3 regions of the Cytobacillus spongiae genome follow, and region 2 is predicted to be linked to each of the others. Evidence: riboswitches for the same ligand, from Rfam matches in the RefSeq annotation. Region 2 holds a riboswitch; each other region holds the start of a gene.
What was found. A riboswitch is a leader RNA that binds a small molecule or an ion and turns the genes downstream of it on or off. The one in region 2 is predicted to bind cyclic di-GMP.
Positions count from the first base shown of each region.

Region 1 (3,288 bases), 450 kb from region 2:
CTGGCTGAGTAAATAAATGTAAATTCTTATACTCGTGCAATCTTAATAATGCTATTTGATTTTTGCGTATTATAAAAATTTTTTTATCGTCATTAAGAATTTCACATTCGGTGAGATCTAGTTTCGTAAGCAGCTTTTGTGTATTTGTTGTGCTTAAACGAATATGCCTTCCTTCAGTTATTGCATTAACTTCTTGTTGCTTCCATGTTTCTCCATGAAATACTCCATGTAACTTCCCAAGTCTATTAATAAAGATTCTTGTACTTTTAATAAAGTACTTCATAAGATATTCTTTAAGATTTACATCAATCACTGTTATTACATAAACAAAATCACCACATTCAAACGCGAGTTTTTCATCAAGTTTACTGTAATAAGCATTGGTAGAAGAACGTAAGAGTGTTCCTAAACATGTTGTTTTTTTTTCATCTATAAAATAAATAGTAGATGCGTCGAAACATATCGTTACTTCTTTATCCCTTATTACTTCATCTGAAAAAGTGGCAGATAGAGTTGTAGGATAAATTTCGGTTATTGCCCCAATTTGCTGAAAAATGCTTGGGTTACTGTTTACCTTATCAATAATCTCTTTTTTTAGATTTTCATCAAATATATATAGTTTTAGAGTGGTTTTATTTGAGCCATGTAAAGAAAAGACCCCTTTTATTTCTAGGTATTTCATTTTTCGGACAACACTCTTTATTCGATAAAAAGGTAGTGTTTCCTTATCTTTAGCGAACATTAGTTTATTCGATTTTATTTGCAGTTCATCTAATTTTGCATAGCTGGTACTATTACCTATTTCTTCACTGTATGTATAAATACAAGGAATTTTTCCATTCCACTTACAAACGAATTTATCTTCTGGAACCTTCTCATAAATTTCAACAAACTCTGAAGTAGATACCGTGGCAGCAAAAGAAACTATGCTACTTTTCTTATTGGACAAAATGATATTATAATCACTAAACGTAACATCAATTCTATCCACATAAATTTTTGTTTGTTCCTCACCAAATATCCCACCTGTATCGTGAGCAAATACTCTTCCATGATTTGTAATACAAAAGCTCTTTGTGCCAACTATTGACTTATTTTGAAAATCAAAAACATCCCCTGATTCATAAATAGCACATTCACCCGGATAAAAATATTTACTAATGGCAGCAACAACCATATTAGTTCCTCATTTCCGATTTCTCCTGAATTAACAATAGAATTTACTTTTAAAAAAACGCCCCAAAAGGGACGTTAGAAGATCTAAGTTAGATGCAACTGGCTGGCATCTCAGGAAATACCAGGATTAGCCCCTTTAGTTTTGCGTCCCACTCTTTCAAGCAGTTTGCCAATATATAGTATTAATTACCTATTTATATACTACTATGTTTTTCGAATATTGAATATAGCTTTTAAGTATATTTTCAACTCTTACTTTAGGAACTATATCTAATCAGCCAAGTATCTGAGACAGATTAACGTTTGAACCCGAATTGTTTTCATTGGTGAATATATATATTAGGTTTGTCTAACATAGACGCTATAAAACATCTTTTAATTTTAGTGGAATATTATACCTCTTATTCTAGGGAAGTCACCTCCAGAAACTGCGATAAATATTGACTTTCTTTTACAGAAAGACCATTCTCTAAAACCTTTTTCCATATATCTATCAAGAGCATATGGCCCTATTTCCCGAAGTTCTTTCACCATATTCATTGGCAAAAGTAAACGAGCTTGTTTCAAATTACAAGCTCGTTTTACTCTAATTTATCAGGATCTTACCTTTTTCATTATTTGATCGTAGTCCAATATATCGGAATTATGATTTTTATCAAAATTTGAATTAAGTTCACTTATTCTAATATCTTTTTCAAATAAAAATCTCTTATGATAAAGAAGATTTGCTCCTTTTATAATTTTATTTTATTCATTGTATGTGTGTCCGATAAAGCTCCAACTAACGCTCCAATAACAGGGACTGCTTTTTTTCCAGTTTCCTTACTCTCTATAATACATAAAAAAAGTATAGGCTAAGTTAAATGGTACACCCCATAAACCAAAAAATCCTGTTATTCCTCCACCTACAAAGGCCGTAGGTAAATCAAACATTCTCCTTCTATTTATTACATTCATTTCTATGTAGTTGTTTTTGTCAATATTAATTTGAGCCAGAGTAATCACTTCAAAAGTGAGACACGGTATTTATTTCACCTCCCATAAATGGAAGGTATTGGGTGTTTAGATGTCTTGCGCAAGACATCTAAACACCTCGCAGTTTTCGTTCCGTCACTAACTTTCTTCTTTTTGTTTCATACTTTGTCTAAAACGATAAGATTCACCGTTTAATAAATGAATATGTGAACGGTGGGTGAGGCGATCAACCATTCAGTGAATTCTAGATTTGTTGTAATAATGACGCTTGCGCGTTCATATCTGCTCGAAAAGAATTGAAAAAGTAACTCAGATCCTACTTTTGAAAATGGAACATAGCCTAACTCATCTACAATGATCACATCAAATTTGAGCCATTTCTTTTCTAAAGACCCTAATTTATGTTCTTCATTAGCCATTAAGAGTTCTTCCACTAATTCAGATGCTGTAATAAATTTAACTTTATATCCGTTCTTTATCATTTCAATTCCGAGTCCATTGGCTAAATGAGTTTTACCCGTACCACTGTTACCCAGAAAAAAAATATTTTCTTTCTTTTCAACAAATTCACCTTTTGAAAGAGTTAAAAACCGGTTGCGGTTAAGGGTTGGCATTAAACTGAAATCATATGAATCTTAAGTTTTCTGTACAGGGAAATTTGCCTGTTTTAATCGCCTTTGTTGTTGGTTTTCATCTCTAATTTCCATTTCTGCCTCTAATAAGGCAAGTAAATATTCTTTATAGCTAAGATTTCGTTCTTCAGCCTCTCTTGCGAGAGAACGATATAGTTTATGAATCGTCGGTATTCTTAATTGTTTTGTTAAATGGTCTAGTAATAATTCTGTTGTCATCTCAATGTCCTCCCGTTAATTGCCCATATTGTGCTATATTAGATTGTTTAATCTTATAGTTTAGTAAATTAATAGGTGTCACTTCCTTGGGAAGATTATTGATTGTACTTGAAACATTGGTTAACTTTTGAATAATTTCATGCACTACTTCATAACGATAAATGTTTGTTTTTTCAGCCTATTGTAAAGCTTTTGTAAGTTTCTCCATTCCAATTTCTGGGTGGAGAAGGAGAAGTCTTATAAACTTACGATCCCCACTTGCACCTTCTTGTTCTCTCATTTTTCG
Region 1 covers NZ_CP089997.1:4,027,728-4,031,015, forward strand. The annotation lists gene LS684_RS20155 (hypothetical protein) at 1-1,177, opposite strand, end outside; cyclic di-GMP riboswitch class I at 1,268-1,357, opposite strand; partial or broken gene istB (IS21-like element helper ATPase IstB) at 2,343-3,002, opposite strand; gene istA (IS21 family transposase) at 3,181-3,288, opposite strand, start outside.
Region 1: linked by a shared signal. The riboswitch ahead of LS684_RS20155 (hypothetical protein) and the one ahead of LS684_RS18140 (thiamine pyrophosphate-binding protein) in region 2 are both predicted to bind cyclic di-GMP.

Region 2 (3,288 bases):
ATTCCGATGCGGCTGATTCACTTTTGCTCCAATACTGTACCCAATGGCATGCCCCATCGCTCCGAATACATCATCAAAAAAGAAGGTACCTGGTTGGGATAAGGATAAGCTTTGAATCGCATAAAATGAGTGACTACCATCATCCCCAAAGAATACCGTATCCTCAGGAAGGATTTCCCTAATTGTATGAATCACTTCTTTTGCTAGCATTCGATCTGAAGAACTATCTGTCTCACTCATCACATCTTCCATAAATGGTAGTGTTGAAGATATACTTCTCTTAATCTCCCTATTCGTTAGCTCGAGCAAAGACCTAATATTATCTTTCGCATTACCAAGGATGGACTTTGTATCGACTGGAATCGACTTAGCTATGAACGTATAGTCATAATCAAACTGGATAACTTGATCAGGATATCGATCCTGGCTAATCCCCACAATTGACATATCGGAAAGCTTGGATCCAATGACAATCATAAGATCACACTTCTTTTTCAAGAACTCATTTGATTTCGAAGATCCACCTAAGCCAAATCCATCTAATGACAGAGGGTGAGTAGTTGGAAACGTTCCTTTTCCACCAGGTGTGGTCATTACTGGAATGTGAAATGCTTCTGCTAATGCAATAACCTCTTCATAGGCATCAGATGAATGGACTCCTTTCCCCAGTACCATAACTGGCCTTTGAGCATTCGTTATAGAATTTAAAGCTTGCTGCAAGTCCTCTTTAGGAGCAATCATATGGTGCATAGCATTTGGTATGTTTACAGTAAATGCTTCAGTCTCTTCTATTAATACATCCATCGGAATCGAAAGATGTACAGGTCCCTTCACTCCAGATAAAGCTTTCTCAATCGCATGTGTAAAGAGATTCTCAAAAGATTCTGCTCTTTCAACTCTGGCGCTAAACTTCGTAACAGGCTCAAACATCTTTACCAAGTCCGTTCCAAATGGAGTCGAATCTTGGCCAAAAGGTCTACCAATAGACTTTGCAGAGGGCTGTCCTGTAAGAAAAACTACAGGTAAATGCCAAGCTTTCGCTTGAGCAGCTGCCGTTAATAAGTTCGTACCGCCAGGACCTGATGTACCAATTGCGACCCCAATATGGTTATTCATTAGAGAATATCCCGAAGCAATATATCCAGCTCCTCCTTCATGCCGAGTTAAATTGAAACGGATTCCCGCATTCTCTAACTCTAGTAGGATTGGAACTACCGCTTTTCCTGGGATTCCAAAAACATCTGTTACTCCCATTCTTTTCAAGTTCATTGTTAGGATTTCAGCAACTTTTCTCATCTAGGCAAAACTCCTTTATCAAGTGAAAAAACAAAAAACGCCCCAAAAAGCACAAATAGGGCGTCATCACAAATAAAAAGTGCAACCCAGCCATCATAGTAGTTTGTTACCTTAGACCTGTAGGCTTTGCGTCCTCGACTTTCGACGAGTTTGCCCTATTAGTAAAAATATTATCGAATATTGTCATTTTATCCAATATCTTCTTTTTTTTCAATGAAAAACACTTCGATTTTCATAACTTTTACAATTCACCTAGTTGCAAAGAACTAGAAAGGTGTTTTAGGAACGTTCTTTTCTATTCATGAATGAAAATCCCAACATGTTGCTCATTAATTTGCACATATTTCATATGTTCATCTTTTCCAAATAAAAAGCGATTTACTAACAGATGGTTCCTCAGTAAGGATTCATACTCTTGTATAGTATCTTGAACAGACCCTGTGGCATCGATTGTAATATTCACTCTCTTCTCAACAGGTAAGGATAATTCTTTTCGATAGTTTTGAACTGCTCGAATCAATTCTCTTGCGAACCCTTCCCTTTTTAGCTCCTCATTAATCGTTGTATCTAGCAATACTGTGAATAATCGATTGGATGCAAGCTCCCTATTTCCGTCAGCGTATTTTTCAATCACTACATCTGACAAATCTATTTTTACAGCTTCCCCATTTGGCAATTGTACAGAAATGCCTCCATCCTTTAATGCCGCTTTAGCTGATTCTGAGTCTAAGCCTTCTAAATATAGATGAACGTATGTTGTATGATTTCCTAGTTTAGGTCCTGCCGTCCCGAAATGAAGCTTAAGTGAATACCGAAGGGTTTCTGAAGGTATAGTAGTTATCACCTCTTTAACATTTACTTCTTCTTCAATAATACGTGTGAAATCCTTCAGGAACTCAAGTTCACCCCCTTCATCAGTAGACATAATAACTAATTTTGAAAGCGGTTGTTTTGTTTTAATACCAGTTGCATTTCTTACGGAGCGAGCCAGCTCCACGACTTGAAGTACACCTCCCATTTGTTGTTCTAGTACTTCATCTATTTGATGAACATTCACTTCTGGAAAGTTAGATAAATGAACACTACTTCCTGTTAAATTTCGATAAATATCATCTGCAACAAACGGCGTGAATGGAGCTAACAACTGACATAGTTTTACTTGTACCTCGTATAAGGTGTGGAATGCTGCCAGCTTATCCTCACTTATTCCTTCACTCCAAAATCGCTCCCGTGATCTACGGATATACCAATTACTTACTTCATCTACAAAGCTTAGTAACTCCCTTGCAGCACTTGTTATCTCATACTTTTCTAATAGCTTTTTAACATCTTTTATGACGGTATTTAACCTAGATAAGACCCATTGATCTAAAAGCGTATTTGTACCTTTCTGACTTTTTTCCGAAGCGAACTGATCGATGCTTGCATATAGGGAGTAAAAGGAGTGAATGTTCACGAATGTATCTACCAATTTAGATTTAGCCTGACTCACTACTTGTTTTGAAAATTTCTTATTGCTCCATGGGGCACTGTCAGCTAGTAGAGCCCATCTTAGTGCGTCAGCGCCAAACTCTTCAATGAGTTCTACTGGATTCATGACATTCCCTTTGCTCTTAGACATCTTTCGCCCAGCCTCATCTAAAATATGCCCTAGTGAGAGAACCCGCTTATAGGGAACCTTGCCTGTAAATAGTGTAGAAACAGCGAGCAAGCTGTAAAACCAACCTCTCGTTTGATCCACACCCTCCGCAATTACATCCGCTGGAAATTGTTTCTCAAATAATTCCTTGTTTTCAAATGGGTAATGATATTGGGCAAATGGCATTGAACCACTATCAAACCATACATCAATGACTTCTTTCGTACGAACCATTTCCTCCCCACAGCATGAACACCTTAATCGAACTTGATCTACATATGGTTTATGAAGCTCAATGTCAGCAGATATCTCATGTGTGGCATACTTCCTCATATCGGCTAAGCTTAAAGGGG
Region 2 covers NZ_CP089997.1:3,579,384-3,582,671, forward strand. The annotation lists gene LS684_RS18140 (thiamine pyrophosphate-binding protein) at 1-1,296, opposite strand, end outside; cyclic di-GMP riboswitch class I at 1,374-1,461, opposite strand; gene ileS (isoleucine--tRNA ligase) at 1,592-3,288, opposite strand, start outside.

Region 3 (3,288 bases), 1.1 Mb from region 2:
ATCCTTGTTTTAGCTGATGAAGCTAAGGATGAGATGGAAATTACAATCCAGTCAAATGGAATTGAATACATGATTCATAATATCAAGCCAGGAGATTGGATGCCGAGAGAGATTACGATTGTAAATGATGGGAATAAAGATTTTTCCTATACGACCGTTATTGAGAATAGCAAGTCAGTTAAAGGGTTATTTGAGCAGTTAGACTTTCTTGTCCTTAGCGGTTCAAAAGTGCTCTATGAGGGGAAAGTAAAAGAGTTTAAAGGAGTTACTCCTAGAAATTTAGCAAAAGGTCAAAAGGAAACATTGATGTTTCAAGTAACAATGCCTTATGAGCTGGGAAATAGCTACCAGGGATCACAGGCTGAATTTGTGCTCAAGTTCTATGCAGAGGAAATAGACAGTGTAACAACTCCAGAAGCCCCAAACGATGATCCACCCAATCCAACAGATGATGATATCTTAGTGACACCAGTAATGAAAGACAAACTCCCTAATACAGCTACTAATACGTTTAATTTCTTATTAACAAGTGTTGTCTTCCTTAGCGCAGGAGGAGCTCTACTCTTGATCTATTATAGAAAAACAAAGATTGATGCTTCTTAATTGGAGGGAATCCATGTACAGAAAAAATTGTACGAAATGTAATCGTCCATCCTTTAGCAGCAGTGAAGTAGGTAAATGGATTTGTCCCATTTGTGGGAATGATTTAACAGGCTATCCATTTTTTGATGCGGTGACATTAGAACGTATTCCAATATATCCGTGGCCGTTTACGAAGAAGCTCCACCAATACACGAACCCCTTTCGTCAGTCATCCTAAAGGACTTATTTCCTATTACCATCATAAAAAATAAAAAAAGAATTCGACAGAAGTGTAAGGAATCTAACAGAATTACCTATGTTTAGGTAAAGGTAAATAACAGAAAAAATGGAGTCCAAACTGATTATAATAAATTTTTTAAGAGAATTTGGTGAATGGTGTAGTTTTGTCATGGTCACAAAATATTCAAACCTTACAAGAAGTGCCAATTTTCATTGCAGATATTGTGTAAGATAGTATTAGAAGCTATGGAGGTCTTAACTAGAAAAAGGCATACTTATTGAAAAATAAGGGCGCAAAATCACAGATCTAAGGTATGTATTCATACTATGATGGCTGGGTTGCCTGGAATACGCTACGTATTTTAGGGGGAATAAACTAGTGAAGAATAGGAACTTTAGCAAAAACCTAGATAATGACTGGGTGAGGTTAATGTTAGAGGCAAAACGGATGGGAATTGAACTTGATCAAATTAGAGAGTTTCTAAGAAAAGAAAATGTAAAGGAGTTTATCGTGAAGAAACCGCTTAAGAGTAACAACTAAATACCATATCAGCACTTAAGTGTTTCTTGGAAGAAGTTGATCTTTTGGGAAATGCTTTTTTATATTAATGGGCTTCGCAAGCAAGAGCCACTTAGGAACAACCTAATGGCTCTTACTTTATTGATTTTGCTTCGTTTTCCACTTTTGGAATTCTAGGAATTCACGAAATTCGTCCTTCGTTACTCCAGAATCCATCGCTTCTTTAATGATATTGATCCAGTCAGAATCGAGCTCATCTGTAGAATGCTGATCATGTATGAGCTGGTCAACAGACACACCTAGAACATTGGATATCTTTTCAAGGAATTGGATGGAAGGATTCGTTTGTAGATTCCTTTCTAATGAGCTTAAGTACGATTTGGCGACACCGGCTTGCTCTGCTAATTCTGATAGAGACATTTCTTTTTCTTGTCTTAGCTTTTTTACACGATCTCCAATCATCGATCTGTCACTCACCTTTATCTGTCTAATTATTTTCATATTAGCAAATTTGTTAACGTAGTTCCATAGATTGATGTGGGAAATGTTCTATAAGTTAGTATAACATATCGTAAACCGAAACAATTAACTAGTTTACAATATTTAGAAAAGCTCCTATCCTGTTGATGTTTATTAGGGATTGATTGATAATATTAATAACAGAAAATTCTAATTATTAAAAGGGGGTACGATGTGAATTTTTTTCAAGAGGATCCTAATTTATCATTTATATTAAAAAAGTACTTAGAAGAGAATTTTTTCAAGTGGGCAGAAGAGGAATTAACCCGTTTTGGTGAACTATGCGGGACCGAAATTGATCAAAGGGCCGTACATACCGATCGAGAGGGACAGCCAAGGTTAATTAAGTTTGACCAGTACGGTGAGGATATATCGCATGTTTGGGTAAATGAGGGGTACAAAAAAACGGTTGAGCAAACGTATCAAGTTGGAATAGTGGGCTATGTACATAAGGAAATCCCTGAATTAAATAAAAAGGGGAATTATCTTTACTCATATGCTCAAGGGTACCTTCTTTCCCACTCTGAACCTGGATTTTATTGTCCAGTGACATTAACGATGGCGACAGCGTACCTAATTGATCATTATGCAGATAAGAAGTTAAAGGAAAAGTATCTTCCCCATGTGATATCCACTGGTGAAGTGGAGTTGTATGAAGGAGCAACCTTTTTAACCGAGCGTCAAGGCGGATCAGATGTTGGAGCGAATGAAGTTCAAGCAAGATTAGAAGATGGTCATTATAGAATTTATGGGGAAAAATATTTCGCATCAAATGCAGGGGCATGTGGTGTGGCAATGATTTTAGCTCGTTGTGAAGGAAGTCCTAAGGGGACAAAAGGCTTAAGTCTCTTTCTTGTTCCATGGAGGACGGACAATGGCAAATTGAATAATCTAGAAATTAGAAGGTTAAAAGACAAGTTAGGTGTACGTGCAGTTCCATCGGGAGAGGTTGTTTTTCACGGAGCAGAGGCTTATTTAGTTGGTGAGATGAACAAGGGAATCTATTATATGATGGAGGCACTTAACTTATCCCGGATTTGTAATGCGATTGCTTCTGCTGGAATTATGAGAAGAGCTTTTTTAGAAGCGAGAAATTATGCGTTTTCGAGACACACGTTTGGTGGGTTCTTAGCTGATTTCCCAATGGTGAAAGAATCGTTAGTCAAGCTAGCCGTTAAGCAGGAGGTGGAAACAAGTGCGATCTTTTCACTCGTAAACCTGTTTGATCAAGTAACAGCACTGGCGGGGAATAAGCAAGATGAAGTAATGACCCGATTATTGATTGCCTTGTTGAAAATGGAATCAGCTGAACAAGCGATCCACTTTTCTCATGAGGCGATTGAGATGTTTGGTGGAAATGGGTATATTGAGGATTTCGTTACCCCTAGACTATTACGAGATGCTCAGGTGCTGACAGTTTGGGAAGG
Region 3 covers NZ_CP089997.1:617,094-620,381, forward strand. The annotation lists gene LS684_RS03245 (M73 family metallopeptidase) at 1-603, shown strand, start outside; gene LS684_RS03250 (endonuclease Q family protein) at 617-820, shown strand; cyclic di-GMP riboswitch class I at 1,081-1,169, shown strand; gene LS684_RS03255 (anti-repressor SinI family protein) at 1,202-1,363, shown strand; gene LS684_RS03260 (helix-turn-helix domain-containing protein) at 1,481-1,804, opposite strand; gene LS684_RS03265 (acyl-CoA dehydrogenase family protein) at 2,036-3,288, shown strand, end outside.
Region 3: linked by a shared signal. The riboswitch ahead of LS684_RS03255 (anti-repressor SinI family protein) and the one ahead of LS684_RS18140 (thiamine pyrophosphate-binding protein) in region 2 are both predicted to bind cyclic di-GMP.